Gemmatimonas phototrophica: one gene and its partner. The protein of the gene in region 2 binds, or shares a complex with, the protein of the main gene of each other region. Links are inferred from orthologs where the notes say so. Each region holds a gene or a part of one and is shown on either strand. Other genes may lie near its edges.

Region 1 (7,767 bases), 720 kb from region 2 along the record:
TCACCTGTGAGGCCTCCGGGGCCTGCAGATACAACCCGGACATGCGCGCCACGAGATACACACCGGCCGTGACCATGGTGGCAGCGTGAATCAGCGCCGAGACCGGCGTGGGGCCGGCCATGGCATCAGGGAGCCAGACGTAGAGCGGGATCTGAGCCGACTTGCCGGTGGCGCCAACAAAGAGGAACATCCCCACCAGACTGGCCGACACCATGGTGGCGGTGCCGGTGGTGAAGGCCGAATTGATGACGTCCATATCCAGCGTGCCAAAGGCGCGGTAGAGCAGGAACATTCCCAGAAGAAATCCGGCATCACCAATGCGATTGGTGATGAACGCCTTGCGCCCGGCCACGGCATTGGCGAGGTCGTCAAACCAGAAGCCAATCAGCAGATACGACGCCAGTCCCACCCCTTCCCAGCCGACAAACAGGACCAGCATGGAGCGGCCGAGGACGAGCAGCAGCATGAAGAACAGAAACAGATTCAGGTACGCAAAGAAGCGCCCGAAGCTCTTGTCGTCATGCATGTACCCGGTGGAATAGATGTGGATGACCGATCCCACCCCGGTGACAATGAGCGTCATGACCGCCGAGAGGCGATCGAAATAGAACGTGATGTCGAACGTCCGGTCGCCAATGGCGGCCCAGCGGTACAACGGCTCGACAATGGGGGTATACCCATTGCCCTGCAGCGTGAAGAACGCCTGCACGGTGAGCCCGAAGGCCAGCAGCGGCGCCAGACACCCCACCAACGCCGCCGTCCGGTGACTGAAGCGATGACCGCCCAGTGCCGTGGCAAACGTGCCGTTGATGAGAAACCCGATCAGGGGGAGCAGCGCGATGAGCGCCAACATATGCGGCATGCGCGTCTAACCCTTGAGCTCAGAGTAGCGGTCCACATCCAGCGACCGCGCGTGCTTGACCAGCAGCAGCACAATGGGAATGGCCAAGGCCACTTCGGCCGTCGCCACCACGAACGTCAGGAAGACCATCACCACACCGGCCGCATCGCCACGCTGCTGCGAAAAGGTCACCAGGCTCAGATTGACCCCGTTGAGCATGAGTTCCATGCACATGAGCATCACGAGAGCGTTGCGACGGATCACCACGCCCAGCAGACCGACACTGAACAGCGCTCCAGCCAGCCAGAGCATCGCTTGATATTGATCCATACCGTTATCCCTGTCGCCGACGGCTGACACCAACCACTGCCAACGCCGCCACGATGGCGCCCACCAGAAACACGGTGGTCAGCTCAAACTCGAGCCAATACTGGGTGAGAAAGGCCGAGGAGAACGGCACCAGTCCAAACACATCGCCGGTGGCCACCGGGACGGTGCTTCCGGTGCCGCGCAGTACCGCCACGCCCAGCACACCGGTCAGCAGCACGCCGCCAAGCACCCCTGGCACGACGAACCGCGAAAAGCGTTTGCTCCCCGGGGCTTCCTTCACCTCGAGCAGCATGATGACATAGACCATGAAGACCATCACGGCGCCCACGTAAATGAGCACCTGAAACGCGGCGATGAAGTGCACCCCCATCAGTCCGTACACCGCGCCCAGCGACGTCATCGAGGTGATGAGCGCCAGCGCCACCCGCATGGGCTCTCGCAGGACCAGCATCGACACCGCGCTGATGAGCGCCAGGGCGCCGAAGACGGCCAGAATTAGTGCGTTGATGACTCACGCCCCCGCTTCACGCTGTCCCCGAGCTGCAATGGCACCGGTTTCGGCGGATAGGGTTTGGCCACGTCCTTCTCCGGACGCCAGGTCAGCATTTCGTCCATCGTGATCCACATGTTGTAGCGGTCGTCGGAGACCAGGTTCGGAACGTCTTCCTGCATCCGGATCGCGTCTTCCGGGCACGCTTCCACGCACATACCGCAGAACACGCAGCGCGAGTAGTCAATCTCGAAGCGTACCGGAAACTTGGGGTGGGCCGGATCGTCGGGATCGAATCCGGACTCGATCTCGATGACTTTGGCGGGGCACACCGTCGCGCACATGTTGCACGCAATGCATTGCGGCGATCCATCGGGCCGCTGCGTCAGGATGTGCTTCCCGCGGTTGCGAGGCGCGAAATCTCCGCGCTTCTCCTCGGGATAGTACGTGGTCACCGCCCCTCGCCGACCGGTGATCCATTTGAACATGTTCCGGAGGAAGATCCCGCTGGTAATGGCGAGCCCCTTCAGAATCTCCGGCAGATACGCGCGCTCCCACAATGTCATGGTGGGTTCGTTCCAGTACTGCTTCCGCTCGTAGCGAACCACCTTGCGCGGCGCACTCCCCGCGCCGGCTGGCGGCACCGCACCAGGCTGATTGCCGAACGCTGGCCCGGTCACACCCGCCGTTGGCGTTGGGGGATTCTTGATGCCGCGGATCATTGCCCACCTCCTACCAGCCACATCCAGAGTACCGTCACCACGAGATTCGCCAGCGACAAGGGGAGCAACATCTTCCAGGAAAGGCCCAGCATCTGGTCGTAGCGAAAGCGCGGCAGCGTCCAGCGAATCTGGATCTGGATGACGCACAGGAGCGCCACCTTGCCAAGGAACGTGACCAGCTGCAACGGCACCCGCACCGCCTGACTGAGCGCGATCTCGGTCCCTCCCGGCAGGGTGAACCCGGCGTCGGTCATGTACGGCAGGTTGTAGCCGCCGAGGAACAGAGTGGCGAACAGCGCGCCCACGACCGCGATCTGAATGAACTCCGAGAACATGAACAGCCCCAGCTTCATCGCGCTGTACTCCGTGAAATACCCGGCGATCAGCTCCGACTCCGCTTCCGGCAAGTCAAACGGGATGCGCTTGTTCTCGGCGATGGCCGCCGTGAGAAACAGAAAGGCGGCGAACGGCTGGTAGAAGATGCCCCACGCGGGCAGGACCCCGCCGATCGTGCCGGACTGCTGGCGCACAATCTCGCCCAGATTCACACTGCCGTATACGAGAATGAGGCCAAGCACCGTCAGCCCCATGACCAGCTCATAGCTGATCATCTGCGAGCCGGCACGCAATCCGCCCAGCAACGAAAACTTGTTGTCCGACGCCCACCCGGCGAGCATGGCCCCAATGATCCCCAGGCTGCTGAACGCAAAGACCACCAGCAACCCGGCATCAAGATTGGCGATCTGCATGGGATAGGCACGATCGCCAAACCATTGCGACAAGGCCGGAATGAGCTGACCGGGAATGACCGTACCACCAAACGGTACCACCGCGAACACCAGCAGGACTGGTGTGAACACGATGAACGGCGCCAGGAAATAGCCGACCTTGTCGTGCGTGTTCGGCTTGAAGTTCTCCTTGAGGAGCATCTTCAATCCATCAGCCATCCCGTGAAACAACCCGAGCCATACCAGCTTGATATTGGTGAACGGCAGACGGATGTAGGCCCGATTGGCGCCAACACGATCCGCCATGATGGCCGACTGCTTGCGCTCCACCCAGGTCAGCAGCCCGCCAAAGCTCAACAGCATGACGATGGCGTACACGATGAATACCAGCGCCACCGCCAGATCGGGGAGAATGCTTGGCCCGTTCATGCTGGCACTCCGGCCAGCGGCCCAAACAGCTCGGCCGCGTGCGCCACCGGCGCCTTAGGCGCAAAGCAGGCGGAGAACGGCGTGACCGTGCCCTCACAGTTGGTGTAGTGGCCACTTCGTTCCGTCTGGATACTGATCGGCAGAAAGACGTCGGCCGTGCTGTGCGACGGGTGCGCATACGATTCAAGGCGAATGACCTTGGCGCCTGCGGGCAGCTGCTCGGACGCAACGCCCTCGCCCCACACCAGCACGACATCCGCCCCGGCCAGAGCGGAGGCGACATCGTTGGGCAATAAGGGGAAATGCGATACGGCGGCCGTGAGATTCGGATTCTTGTCGGCCTTGATGAGCAGCTGGTCTTCCAATACCTCGCCGACCTGCGGTGCGTGATCGGCTTTGCTATACGCCGTGAGCGTCTTGCCCAACCGGGAGGCGAACGCGGAGGCAAAGGCCGACAACTCTTCGTTGGACCCCCAGCTGGAAACCAGCGCGACCGCGCGGCGCGCGGAGGCCAGCAATGCGGCGGCATTGGCCGTGGCCGTAGCTACCTCCACTCCCTGCCCTCGCATCATGGCCTGCGTGGCTCGGGGCCGCTCGAACAGCTTGGCCAGGTCCCGCCCCTTGTTGCAGATCCACGGCCCGTTCACCGCACTGTTCTCCAGCGGCGTGACCCGTTCGATGCGCACATTGAGCTGCGGATCCAGCGCCTTGAGCGCCCACTCAGGCTTGCGGTGCCAGATGTTCACGCTGCACCCGCGCGAGCATCCCGGGCACACACTCGGCGTCGCCTTGGTGTACCACACGCGGGCGTGATCAAGATTCTCCCGCGAGAGCAACGCCCCCACCGGACAGATGTCGATCACATTGTCCGAATAGGCATCCTCATTGAAGTTGGCGTCTTCGGCCGGACGAATGAGGGCATGGTCGCCACGATAGACGGCAGCCAGCGCATGGGACTCCGAGACCTCGTGCGTAAAGCGCACGCAGCGGGTGCACATGATGCACCGCTCGTTGTCCAGCATGATCCGATCGGACAGCGGATAGAACTTGGTCGCATGGTTCTTCCGATCGCTGGAGAGCGAGGCCTGCCCGTTATGCTCGTAGTGATAGTCCTGCAGGATGCATTCACCGGCTTTGTTGCAGATGCCGCAATCGACCGGATGATTGAGCGTGATGAACTGCATCGTGTCGCGACGCAGATTCTTCACCGTATCCGTTTCCGTCAGCACCCGCATGCCGGCGGTTACGGGCATGTTGCACCCGATATCAAACCACGGATCGCCAGCATCCTGCTCCACTTCCACCATGCAGATACGGCAATTGCCGGGAACGGAGAGTTCCGGGTGCCAGCAGAAGTGCGGAATGCTTACGCCAGCCCGTTGAGCCGCCTGAATGACGGACTCCCCCTGATACGCCGTACACGGCTCCCCGTTGATGAAGAACTCCAGGGTCTTGGCCGTGTTCACGGGTTCGTTATTCCCCCGCCGCCGCAGTGCGTCGCTCATACGGCAACCCCATGGTACAAGGGCGCGGGCACCGCGCCGTCGAACGGATCGTCCACGGCGAGTCGGCCATCAAACATGGAGCGACCGTTCAGGATGTAGTACTCGAATTCTTCGCGATAATGATCGAGAATGGCCGTGCAGGCATATCCCGCCGAGTCGCCAAGACTGCAGATGGTGGTGCCGTCGTTGGCGTTCGAGATGCGATACAGCCGATCGATGTCTTCCGGCCGCCCTTCCCCGCGCACGATGCGATCGAGAATGCGTTCCATCCACCCCATGCCTTCCCGGCATGGCGTGCACTGTCCGCAGGACTCATGGTGATAAAACCGCTGGATGACGCGGGCGAGGCGTACCATGCAGGTGCCCTCGGCTACGGCGATCATGCCACCGGACCCCAATTGCGATCCCGCGGCCACGGCACTGTTGTGGTCGAGCGTGACGCCCTTGATCTCCTGGGCGTTGAGAATCTTGGTGGAGACGCCCCCCGGAATGATGCACTTGAGCGCTTTACCACCTTGCATGCCTCCGCAGTCCTCGTAGAGGAACTTCTCCCACGAGTAGCCATACTCCACTTCATAGACTCCCGGCCGCGCGATGTGTCCGGAAATGGAGATCATTTGCGTGCCGGGGCTCTTGGGAGTGCCGGTCTTCTTGAACTCCACCGCGCCCAGATTCAGGATGACCGGCACGTTGGCCAGCGTTTCCACGTTGTTCACGACGGTGGGCTTCTGGTAGAGCCCTTTCACCGTGAGCCGAGGCGGGCGGTTACGCGGCCAGCCCTTGCGCCCTTCCAGCGACGCCAGCATCGCGGAGGCCTCGCCGCACACATACGACCCGGCGCCGCGGTAAACCACGACATCGAGGGAATACGCGGTCCCCAGAATGTTCTTGCCAAGAAGCCCGGCCTCGTACGCTTCGTCCACCGCGGCCTGAATGCGACGGAACGGCAGATCAAACTCGCCGCGAATGTAGATGAACGCGTGGCGGCCACCAATCGCATACGATGCCAGGATCAGCCCTTCCAGACACAGGTGCGGCGTGTATTCAAGGATCCAGCGATCCTTGAACGTCCCGGGCTCTCCTTCATCGGCGTTCATGCAGACAAAGTGATCTTCGCCATCGTTGGGCTTGATGACGCCCCACTTGCGTCCGGCGGGGAACGCAGCCCCACCGTGTCCGAGCAATCCCGCGGCCAGCACTTCCTTGGTCACATCGGCTGGCTGCAGCTCTTTCAGTGCCTTTTCAAGCGCCTGATATCCCCCACGCGCACGGTAGTCGTGGAGCGAATGCGATTGCTCCGTGGGTGGGAAGTTCATGAAGAACTTTCGCCCCGACAACTCCGGCATGGGATAGGTGGCGGGTGACGTCACTTGGTCAGTTCCTCGAGCAAGGCGTCCACGGCAGCCGGCGTGAGATTCTCATGGTACGCCTCGTTCACCATCATCATGGGAGCGGTGCCGCAGGAGGCGAGGCACTCGGCGGTACTCACGGTGAACTTGCCGTCGGGCGTGGTTTCGCCGGGCTGAATGCCGAGCCGACCGCACAAATATTTGAGCAGTCCGTCGGCCCCCCGCAGCGAGCACGACACGTTGTGGCAGACCTGCAGATGGTGGTGCCCCAGAGGCGTACGCGTGAACATGGTGTAGAAGCCGAGGACTTCGTCCACCTGCGTTCGGGGCACGCCCAGGTAGGCCACCAGTTCATCGATATCGCTGTCGGCGATGTACCCGCGCTCTTCCTGGATACGGCGCAAACAGGGAATGGTCAGGGATCCCTCGAAGCCGGCGGGGTAACGTTCCTTCCACCGCTCGAATTCGGGAATGAGATGCTGAATGTTGTTCATCGGACCCGTCATCGATCGCACTCGCCGCCAATCATGTTCACCGACCCGAACGTGGTGACGATATCGGCAAGTTGATAGCCGTTGAGCATGGTGTGCACGCCACCCATGTGCACAAAGCTGGGAGAGCGGACGTGCACTTTGTGCGGCTGGCCGTCACCAGTGCTCACGATATAAAACCCGAGTTCTCCATTGGCGCCTTCGTGCGCCAGATAGATATCACCGGCCGGTACCACCGGGCCTTCCATCACCAGCTTGAAGTGATTGATGAGCGATTCGATTTCGGTGTACACGAGGGCCTTGTCGGGAAACACACACCGACGGTCATCCACCATGATGGGGCCCTCGGGAATCATCTCGAGCAGTTGACGCACCATGTACACCGACTCGTCCATCTCGCGCATCCGGACATAGTAGCGATCGTAGTTGTCGCCATTGATGCCAACCGGCACGTCAAAATCGAGTTCGCCGTACGCGAGATAGGGCGTGTCCTTGCGCAGATCGCGAGGCACCCCCGTAGAGCGCAGAATAGGCCCGGTGAAGCCCCAGTGCAGGGCGTCCTTCGTGCTGATCACGCCCACGTTCCGCATGCGGTCAATGAAGATGCGGTTGCGGTCTACCAGGCCATGCACGCGTTCGATGTACTGCTCGTATTCGCCCAGAATCTCTTCGAGACGTTTGAACCAGCCAGCCGGCACATCAAACGCCAGTCCGCCAATGCGTCCATAGGAGTAGGTCACTCGCGCGCCCGTCAGGGCGGCGAGATGCTCGTACATCGAGTCACGCACCGTGACGAGATACAGGAACGCCGTGAGCGCGCCCAGTTCCATGAGCTGCGCCGCCACACAGGTGAGGTGGTCGGCCACCCGATTGTATTCGGCG
Region 2 (7,598 bases):
AGACGACGGCACGCGCGGCAGGCGGTTGCGCTGCGCCACCAACAGATTGGCCAGCAAGGCTATGCCCACCAACCCGGCGCCCAATCGGGAGCCGAGGCTGCGAAGATCGGAGATTTCACTGTGCCCGAGGTTGAGCAACATGACGACGAAGACGAACACCACCATGATGGCGCCGGCATAGACCAACACCTGAATCGCGCCGATGAACGGGGCGTCGAGCATGACGTACAGGCCTGCCAACGCGAACATGACGTTTACCAGCCACAACGCCGCCGGCACCGGGTTCTTCCGCGTGACAAACAGCAACGCAGAGGCCACGGCGAGCAGCGAGAACAGGTAAAACTGGAACTCGAAGAATCCGTTCATTCGCCCTTCGGGTCCGCAGGATCCCACAATTCACTGACCGGGTGCGTCTGCGCCATGAGGCGCTCCAGATCGTACACGAAGGACGCCCGGTCGAACTCGGCGTTCTCGTAATGGCGTCCAACATGGATCGCCTCTTCCGGACACACTTCCTGACAGTAGCCGCAGAAGATGCAGCGGAACTCGTCGATTTCGAACACCAGCGGATAGCGATTCCCCTGCTCGTCCTCACCAGGGGTAAGCTTGATGCAATTGGCCGGGCACACCGTCGGGCAGAGGCCACAGGCCACACACTTGGCCTTGCCGTCTTCAGTGGTGAGCATGCGATGGGTGCCCCGCCAGCGCGGCGACAGATCCCATTTCGTTTCCGGATACTCCATCGTCACCTTGTGCGGATCCACGAGGTGCTTGAGCGTCACGGCCATGCCCTTGAGCGTGGCGCGCACGTAGCTCACCCGCTCCAATGGACGTTCCATGACCTTCACGCCGATGGCCATCAGTCAACTCCTTCGGCAATCAGGGTCTGTCCTGCAGTCGCCACGGCTGGCGTCCCGGTTGCAGTGGTGTGCTGCGCCACCAACTGCCGGCGCGACAGATCCAACCCGCGCGCCCGCAGGCGCTCGAGATCCAGCGGCGCCACTCGCGCGCTGGCCGGGCTGATCAACTTCCCGCGGTCGAGCCACGAGAGCAGGATCACGATGAGCACGATATTCAGCGCCAGCAAAGCCAGCGAGAACAGGGGACCGCGAGCTACCCCGAGCATATCCAGCCCCAGTGTCGCCGAGGCGATCACCACGATGTATGCCAGGGCGATGGGCAGCATGACACTCCATCCGAGCGACATGAGCTGATCGTAGCGGAAGCGCGGTACCGTCCAGCGAACCCACATGAATACGAAGATGAAGAAACCGATCTTTGAAATCATCATGAGCAGCGTGGCCACGGTCTTCAGCACCGAGTATGGCCCGGCATTGTCCCACTGCGTGAAGGGGATATCCCATCCGCCGAAGAACATGACGGCGGTCAAACCGCTCACCGTCAGCATGTTGGCATACTCGGCAATGAAGAACATTGAGAACTTCATCCCGCTGTATTCCGTGTGATAGCCGGCCACGAGCTCCGATTCCGCTTCCGGAAGATCGAACGGCAGTCGATTCGTTTCGGCGAAGGCGGCCACGAGGAACGTGAACCACGCGATGGTGAGCGAGAGCACGTTCCAGCCCATGGACGACTGCTGCTGGACGATGGCGCCCAACGACACATTGCCCGCCAGCAGCAACACCGGGATGGTGGACATGCCCATGGCGATCTCATAGGAGATCATCTGCGCACTTGAGCGCAGCCCACCCAGCAAAGCGTACTTGTTGTTGGAGGACCATCCAGCAAGCACAATGCCGTAGACCCCGAGCGATGAAATGGCCAGGGTGAACAAAAATCCAACCGGCAACGGCGCGATGGCCATCTCGATCAAGCCCCACGGCGTGGGGAGCGGGGCCGCAAATGGCAGCACTGCCCACGTCATCATGGCGGGAATGAATGCGAGCGCCGGCGCAATGAGGAAGAGCCATCGATCCGCAAAAGGCGGATTGGTCTCCTCCTTCATGAAGTTCTTGATGCCGTCAGCCACTGGCTGCAGAATACCGCCGGGACCGGCCCGGTTTGGACCACGACGGTCCTGGAACCAGGCGGCCAGCTTCCGTTCCAACAAGGTCAGCAGCGCCACCGTGACCAGGTAGACTCCAAAAAACACCAGAATCTTCACCACGCTCGCGGCCACAAACGTCCCGATGGCGTCCGGAGCCAACTGCGGGTTGGCACGCGGAAACAGTTGAGCCACATCAAGCGCGGCCACGATCGCCAGCGCCGTCATATGGCCGCCCCAGCGGTGGCAGTCTCGGATGCAAGGACCGGCAGCCCGTGCATGCCCAGCGATTCGTAGTCGAGCCCCGCGAACGCCTGATGCGTGGACACCATCGCGGCAAACACATCTGCCGGCAGGTGAAATTCCGCCGCACCGCCGGTCGCAGCCAGCAGATCGGTCAGCACAAACCAGGATGGGCGCGCCACACCGGGCGCGGTCCGTCCCTGCAGGAAGCGCTGCACACGCCCACGCAAATTGGTAAAGGTGCCCTCTTCCTCAACCGTATTCGTGATGGGGAGTACCGCAACCGCGCGTTCGGCAACAGCGGTTGGAATGGTCGTTCCCACAAACACGAGGGAAGACAACGCCGCCAACTCGCTGGGAGTGACGCCATCGAGCGCATCCCCAACTACCAGCAACGCATCATCATGCCGAAGGGCACTGCCCACCGTGGTCACCTCGGCAAAGCCCAGCAGACGCGCCCCGGCCGCGTTGGCCGCACGCTCTTCACGCAGCGCGAGATCGGCTACGCCAGGCAACGGAACCGTCTCGCCGCGCGCGACTCGGAAAACACCTTGTCCATTCAACTGTGCGACCAGTCGCTCCAGCAGGAACAACGCCTCGTTGGACAGGTTCGGCGAGGCCAGCACGACCACACGCTTCCCGGACAACGCGCCCACGGCCGCGGTCACGGCGTCTTCCCAATCGACTTCCGTCAACGTGCCGTTGATGCGAACCAACGGCTGATCGGCACGATCCCGACGCGCGAATTCGCGGTAGGACTGTCGTCCGACTTCGCACATGTAATACTGGTTCACTGCGTCGTTGGGACGCGGCTTCAGGCGGACCGGCACGTTGTCCCGCGTTTCCACCACCGCGTTGCACCCCTGACTGCAGCCGGTGCACACGGTGGGGGCCCGGTCGAGTTCCCAGGCACGGGCCTTGTTCAGGAAATCCTTACTCAGCAAGGCCCCCACGGGACACAGATCAATCACGTTCCCCGCCCATGGGTTGGTGAGATCATGCCCTTCCGCCTTGCCGATAAACGCCCGATCACCGCGCTCAGACACATTGAGCACGGGCTCGTCAGCCACGTCGCTCATGAAGCGAACGCAACGGGTGCACAGGATGCAGCGGTTCTGCACATACAGCACATCACCACCAAAATCCTCCACCGGGTTGAAGCGCTTCGGTTCGCGATACCGCGAATCCGCGCGCCCTTCCGCGAAGGTATAGTCCTGCAGCTCGCACTCACCCGCCTGATCGCAAATCGGACAATCGAGGGGATGGTTGATCAGCAGAAACTCCAGCACTCCCTTGCGCGCTTCCAGCGCTTTGGGTGAATGCACGTGCACCACCTGCCCTTCCATGACCGAAGTGGCACACGCCGGTGCCAGCTTGGGCATCTTCTCCACCTCGACCAGACACATGCGGCACACGCCGGCCACCGGAAGCCCAGGGTGGTAGCAGTAGTGCGGCACGAGCACACCCGCCGTCTTGGCCGCTTCCAGAATGGACATGCCATCTGGTACGGTGACCGGGCGCCCCTCAATGGTGAGTGAGACCATCTTCACGTCTGCCATCGTCCCCTCACGCGGCCGAGGCGCGCAGCGCCCCGGGTACAGTCACCATGGCCGGATTCGCCGCAATCTTCGCTTCGAACTCGTGGCGGAATTTCTTCAGTCCCGACATCACCGGCGTGGCGCAGGAGTCGCTCAGAACGCAGATCGTCTTGCCACTCATGCCATCGGCAATGGACACCAGCGTGTCGAGATCCTCCGCGGTGCCTTCACCGTCGCGAATACGCTCCATGATGCGCGTAATCCACGCCGTGCCTTCGCGGCACTGCGAGCACTGGGCGCAGCTTTCGTGCGCGTAGAAGCGCGTCAGCCGCGCGATCTGCCGGACCATGCACTGCCGATCATCAAAGACGATCGCTCCGCCGGAGCCGAGCATCGTTCCCGCGGCGACCATCCCCTCATAGTCCATGATGGCGCCTTCGGCCTCTTCCCGCGTCAGAATGGGCACCGAAGACCCGCCGGGAATGACGGCCTTAATCTCGCGGCCCGGCAACGGCCCACCGCAGAGGTCGTACAGAAAATCCTTGAACGGAAAGCCCAACGCGACTTCGTAGTTACCAGGGCGCGTGATATTGCCGCACACCGAGAACAACTTCGTGCCGATGCTTTTGGGATTGTCCGGGCGTCCAAACTGCTTGTACCACTCCGCGCCGTTCTTGATGATGTACGGGACGGTGGTGAGGGTTTCGACGTTGTTGATGGTGGTGGGCTTTCCGAAGAGCCCTGCCACCGCCGGGAACGGCGGCTTGATGCGCGGATTGCCACGCCGTCCCTCAAGGGAATTCATGAGCGCGGTTTCTTCGCCGCAGATGTACGCGCCCGCCCCCCGATGCACATGGACGTCCACCTGCTTGCCGCTCCCCATGGCGTTGGCGCCGAGGATGCCGGCCGCATACGCCTCTTCGACCGCGGCGGTGACACGCGCGTACGGTTCGGTGAACTCGCCCCGAATGTAGATGTACGCCGTTTGCGCGTAGATCGCGTGGGCCGCCAGGGCCACCCCTTCCACCAATCCATGGGGCGTCCAGCGCATGATCTCACGATCCTTGAACGTCCCCGGCTCGGACTCGTCGGCGTTGCAGCAGAGGTAATGCGTCTTGCCATCGGGTTTCATGAACGACCACTTCATGCCGGTGGGAAATCCGGCACCGCCACGGCCACGTAGGCCGGAGTCCTTCACGATCGTCTGCAGTTCCTGCGGGTCCGTAAACAACGCTTTCTGCAACGCCTCATACCCGCCGCGCGCCCGCCACCCTTCAAGGGTGCGCGCCTCGGCATCGCCGAAGTACTTCGACAGGATGGGTGTTTCGCGCGGATGAGACGGATGTGGATACCCCATTACTTCAACTCCGCCAGAATGCGTGGCACCGACTCGGGCGTCACGGATTCAATGAAATCGTTGTTGATCATGACCGGCGTGGCAAAGCCACAGGCGCCCAGACATTCCACTTCGATGACCGTGAACCGGCCATCGGCGCTGGTGAGCCCGAGGTCACCGCACCCGGTATGCTCGAGAAAACTCTTGACCACATCTTCCGCACCACAGACGTTGCACGGGGTCGTCGTGCAGACCTGAATGAAGTGCCGGCCGACCGGGTGCTGGTGATACATGGTGTAGAAACTCACCACGCCCTTGATGTAGGCCGGCGTAATGGCGAGCAGCGCCGCAATCTCCTCGATCCCCTTGTCGCTGACCCAGCCGCGCGCATCCTGCAACATCCAGAGCGCCGGCAACAGGGCGGCCTGTTTGGTGGGATAGCGCGAAAGAATGGTATCGAGTTGCGTGCGGGCCTCACCCACGAAAACCGGTTCATGCGGTTCGTCGTGGTGATGGCCATGCGGCGGGGCGGCCACAAGGGCGCCTCCACTGGCGGACGGGCCATGGCTCACCGGTCGATCTCTCCCATCACGATATCGATGCTGGCGTTGATGGCAATCACGTCGGAGAGCAAGTGTCCCTCCACCATCTTCGGAATTGCCGACAGGTTGACGAATGACGGCGGGCGAATACGCCAACGCACCGGCTTGGAGGTCCCGTCACTCACGAAATAGTATCCCTTCTCACCCTTGGGACTTTCCACGGCGACATAGCACTCCCCCGCCGACGGACGCGGGCCTTCCATGACGAGCTTGAAGTGATGGATCATGCTCTCCATCTCGCTCGTGGCTTTGTGCTTCGGCGGCAGGATCAGCCGCGGATCATCGATGTTGATCGGCCCACCCGGCAGCCGCTTGAGCGCCTGCTCGAGAATGCGCACGCTCTGCCGCATCTCTTCCACACGCACCAGGAACCGATCATAGACGTCGCCCTGGGTTCCGACGGGCACATCAAAATCGTAGGTCTCGTAATCGAGATACGGGAAATCCTTGCGCACGTCATACGCCACACCCGAGGCGCGCAGCATGGGGCCGGAGAGCCCCGCGTTGACCGCTTCTTGCGCGTTCATTGCACCAAGTCCCACGGTACGGCCGGCCCAGATGGCATTGGTTTCCAGCATCGCCACGGACTCCTCGAGCGTCTTCGGGAAGCCCTTGAGGAACGCCCGCAGGCCATCGAGCCACCCATCGGGAAGATCCGCCGCCATGCCGCCAACGCGGGTGGCGGTGGTCGTGAGGCGGGCGCCGACCCACCCTTCCAGGAGGTTGTACACGTTCTCGCGCTCCTGATACAGCCACAGGAACGGCGTAAACGCCCCGATGTCCACCGACGTGGTGCCCAGCCAGACCAGATGTGAAATGATGCGGGAGAGCTCCATGAGAATGACCCGCAGCACTTTGGTGCGCTCCGTCATCCCCACCCCGAACAACCGTTCGGCTCCCAGCACGAACGCCACGTTGTTGCCAGGCGAGTTGAGGTAGTCCTCGCGATCGGTCCAGGGAATGATCTGATTGTACTGGCGGTATTCCCCGATCTTTTCGAACCCGCAATGCAGGTAGCCGATGTGCGGAATGCACCGCACGACGGTCTCACCGTCCAGCTCCAACACCAGACGTAACACCCCGTGTGTTGCCGGGTGCTGAGGGCCGATGTTGATGAGCATGTGATCAGCCTCGAGCTCCGGCTCTGGCGCCAGTGCCGGGGTATCCAGCGCGACGGCGCGTCCGCCCTGTGCCACCAACGCGGCGCGAAGCGGCTGCCCCTGTGCATCCAATCCGCTCGTGCCGAGTGCCACCTCAATGGTTCGACGCGCGCTCATTCGCCTTCCTCGGTCTCGCCGTGGGCCGCACGATCGGCAAGACGCCGCTTCATGTCCTCCGGCAAGGAGTCGAAAGCATCGGCGATGCTCAGTTCTTCCATCGAGTAGCGCGCTTCCGGATCAGCGGCGAGTACCTGCTTGAGCTGCTCGGCGCGCGAGAAGCGGCCCCGCAGTGGAAAGTCCTTTCGCAACGGATGCCCTTCCTTGTACTGCTCCCACATAAGCAGCCGCCGAAGATCCGGATGGCCTTCGAACCGGATGCCGAACATGTCATAGCACTCGCGCTCCAGCCAATCAGCGCCCGAATAAATGTCCATGACGCTCGGCACCCACAGGGCTCCACGCTTGGGCAGTTCAACCTTCAGTCGCAGAAAGCGGCGATGCCCCAACGCGCGTAAGTGCCAGACCACTTCCAGTGGGCGTGTCCCGTCACGGTATTCCACCGCGGTGACATCCACGAGATAGTCGTATCGCTCCGACGGTTCGTCGTGCAGGAACCGGACGATGCGGTGGATGGCGTCGCGCGTGACAAAGACCGTCGTCTCGCCCCAGACCACTTCGGTGCGCAGGACGTCGCTACCGAACCGGGCCGTCAGA

The links.
Region 1: the proteins of nuoD (region 2) and GEMMAAP_RS12210 are in contact, whole or in part, in a cryo-EM structure (PDB 6ZJN), measured with the Thermus thermophilus proteins. The link is inferred for Gemmatimonas phototrophica from one-to-one orthologs. Residues at the interface, in WP_223903221.1 of Thermus thermophilus: Pro35, Ser36, Asp139, Gly141, Ala142; in WP_096411122.1 of Thermus thermophilus: Ala224, Glu225, Gln226, Glu227, Ala295, Trp297, Phe298, Arg299.

What each region holds. Positions count from the first base shown.
Region 1 is NZ_CP011454.1:2,881,189-2,888,955, forward strand. What follows is about bases 1,461-4,459. They hold GEMMAAP_RS12210 (complex I subunit 1/NuoH family protein), read right to left. Parts: upstream 3,541-4,459; coding sequence 2,380-3,540; downstream 1,461-2,379. Other genes in these bases: GEMMAAP_RS12200 (NADH-quinone oxidoreductase subunit J family protein), read right to left, coding at 1,461-1,622; GEMMAAP_RS12205 (NuoI/complex I 23 kDa subunit family protein), read right to left, coding at 1,667-2,383; GEMMAAP_RS12215 (NADH-quinone oxidoreductase subunit G), read right to left, coding at 3,537-4,459. In the rest of the region: nuoL (NADH-quinone oxidoreductase subunit L), read right to left, coding at 1-862; NADH-quinone oxidoreductase subunit NuoK, read right to left, coding at 869-1,171; more of GEMMAAP_RS12200, read right to left, coding at 1,176-1,460; more of GEMMAAP_RS12215, read right to left, coding at 4,460-5,045; NADH-quinone oxidoreductase subunit NuoF, read right to left, coding at 5,042-6,415; NADH-quinone oxidoreductase subunit NuoE, read right to left, coding at 6,412-6,900; nuoD (NADH dehydrogenase (quinone) subunit D), read right to left, coding at 6,897-7,767. UniProt on the Escherichia coli protein: NDH-1 shuttles electrons from NADH, via FMN and iron-sulfur (Fe-S) centers, to quinones in the respiratory chain. The immediate electron acceptor for the enzyme in this species is believed to be ubiquinone.
Region 2 is NZ_CP011454.1:2,162,537-2,170,134, forward strand. Bases 4,769-7,598 are described here. They hold nuoD (NADH dehydrogenase (quinone) subunit D), read right to left. Parts: upstream 6,846-7,598; coding sequence 5,691-6,845; downstream 4,769-5,690. Other genes in these bases: nuoF (NADH-quinone oxidoreductase subunit NuoF), read right to left, coding at 4,769-5,143; GEMMAAP_RS09095 (NADH-quinone oxidoreductase subunit NuoE family protein), read right to left, coding at 5,143-5,694; GEMMAAP_RS09105 (NADH-quinone oxidoreductase subunit C), read right to left, coding at 6,998-7,598. Outside these bases: GEMMAAP_RS09070 (NADH-quinone oxidoreductase subunit J), read right to left, coding at 1-366; GEMMAAP_RS09075 (NuoI/complex I 23 kDa subunit family protein), read right to left, coding at 363-860; GEMMAAP_RS09085 (NADH-quinone oxidoreductase subunit G), read right to left, coding at 2,230-3,792; more of nuoF, read right to left, coding at 3,815-4,768.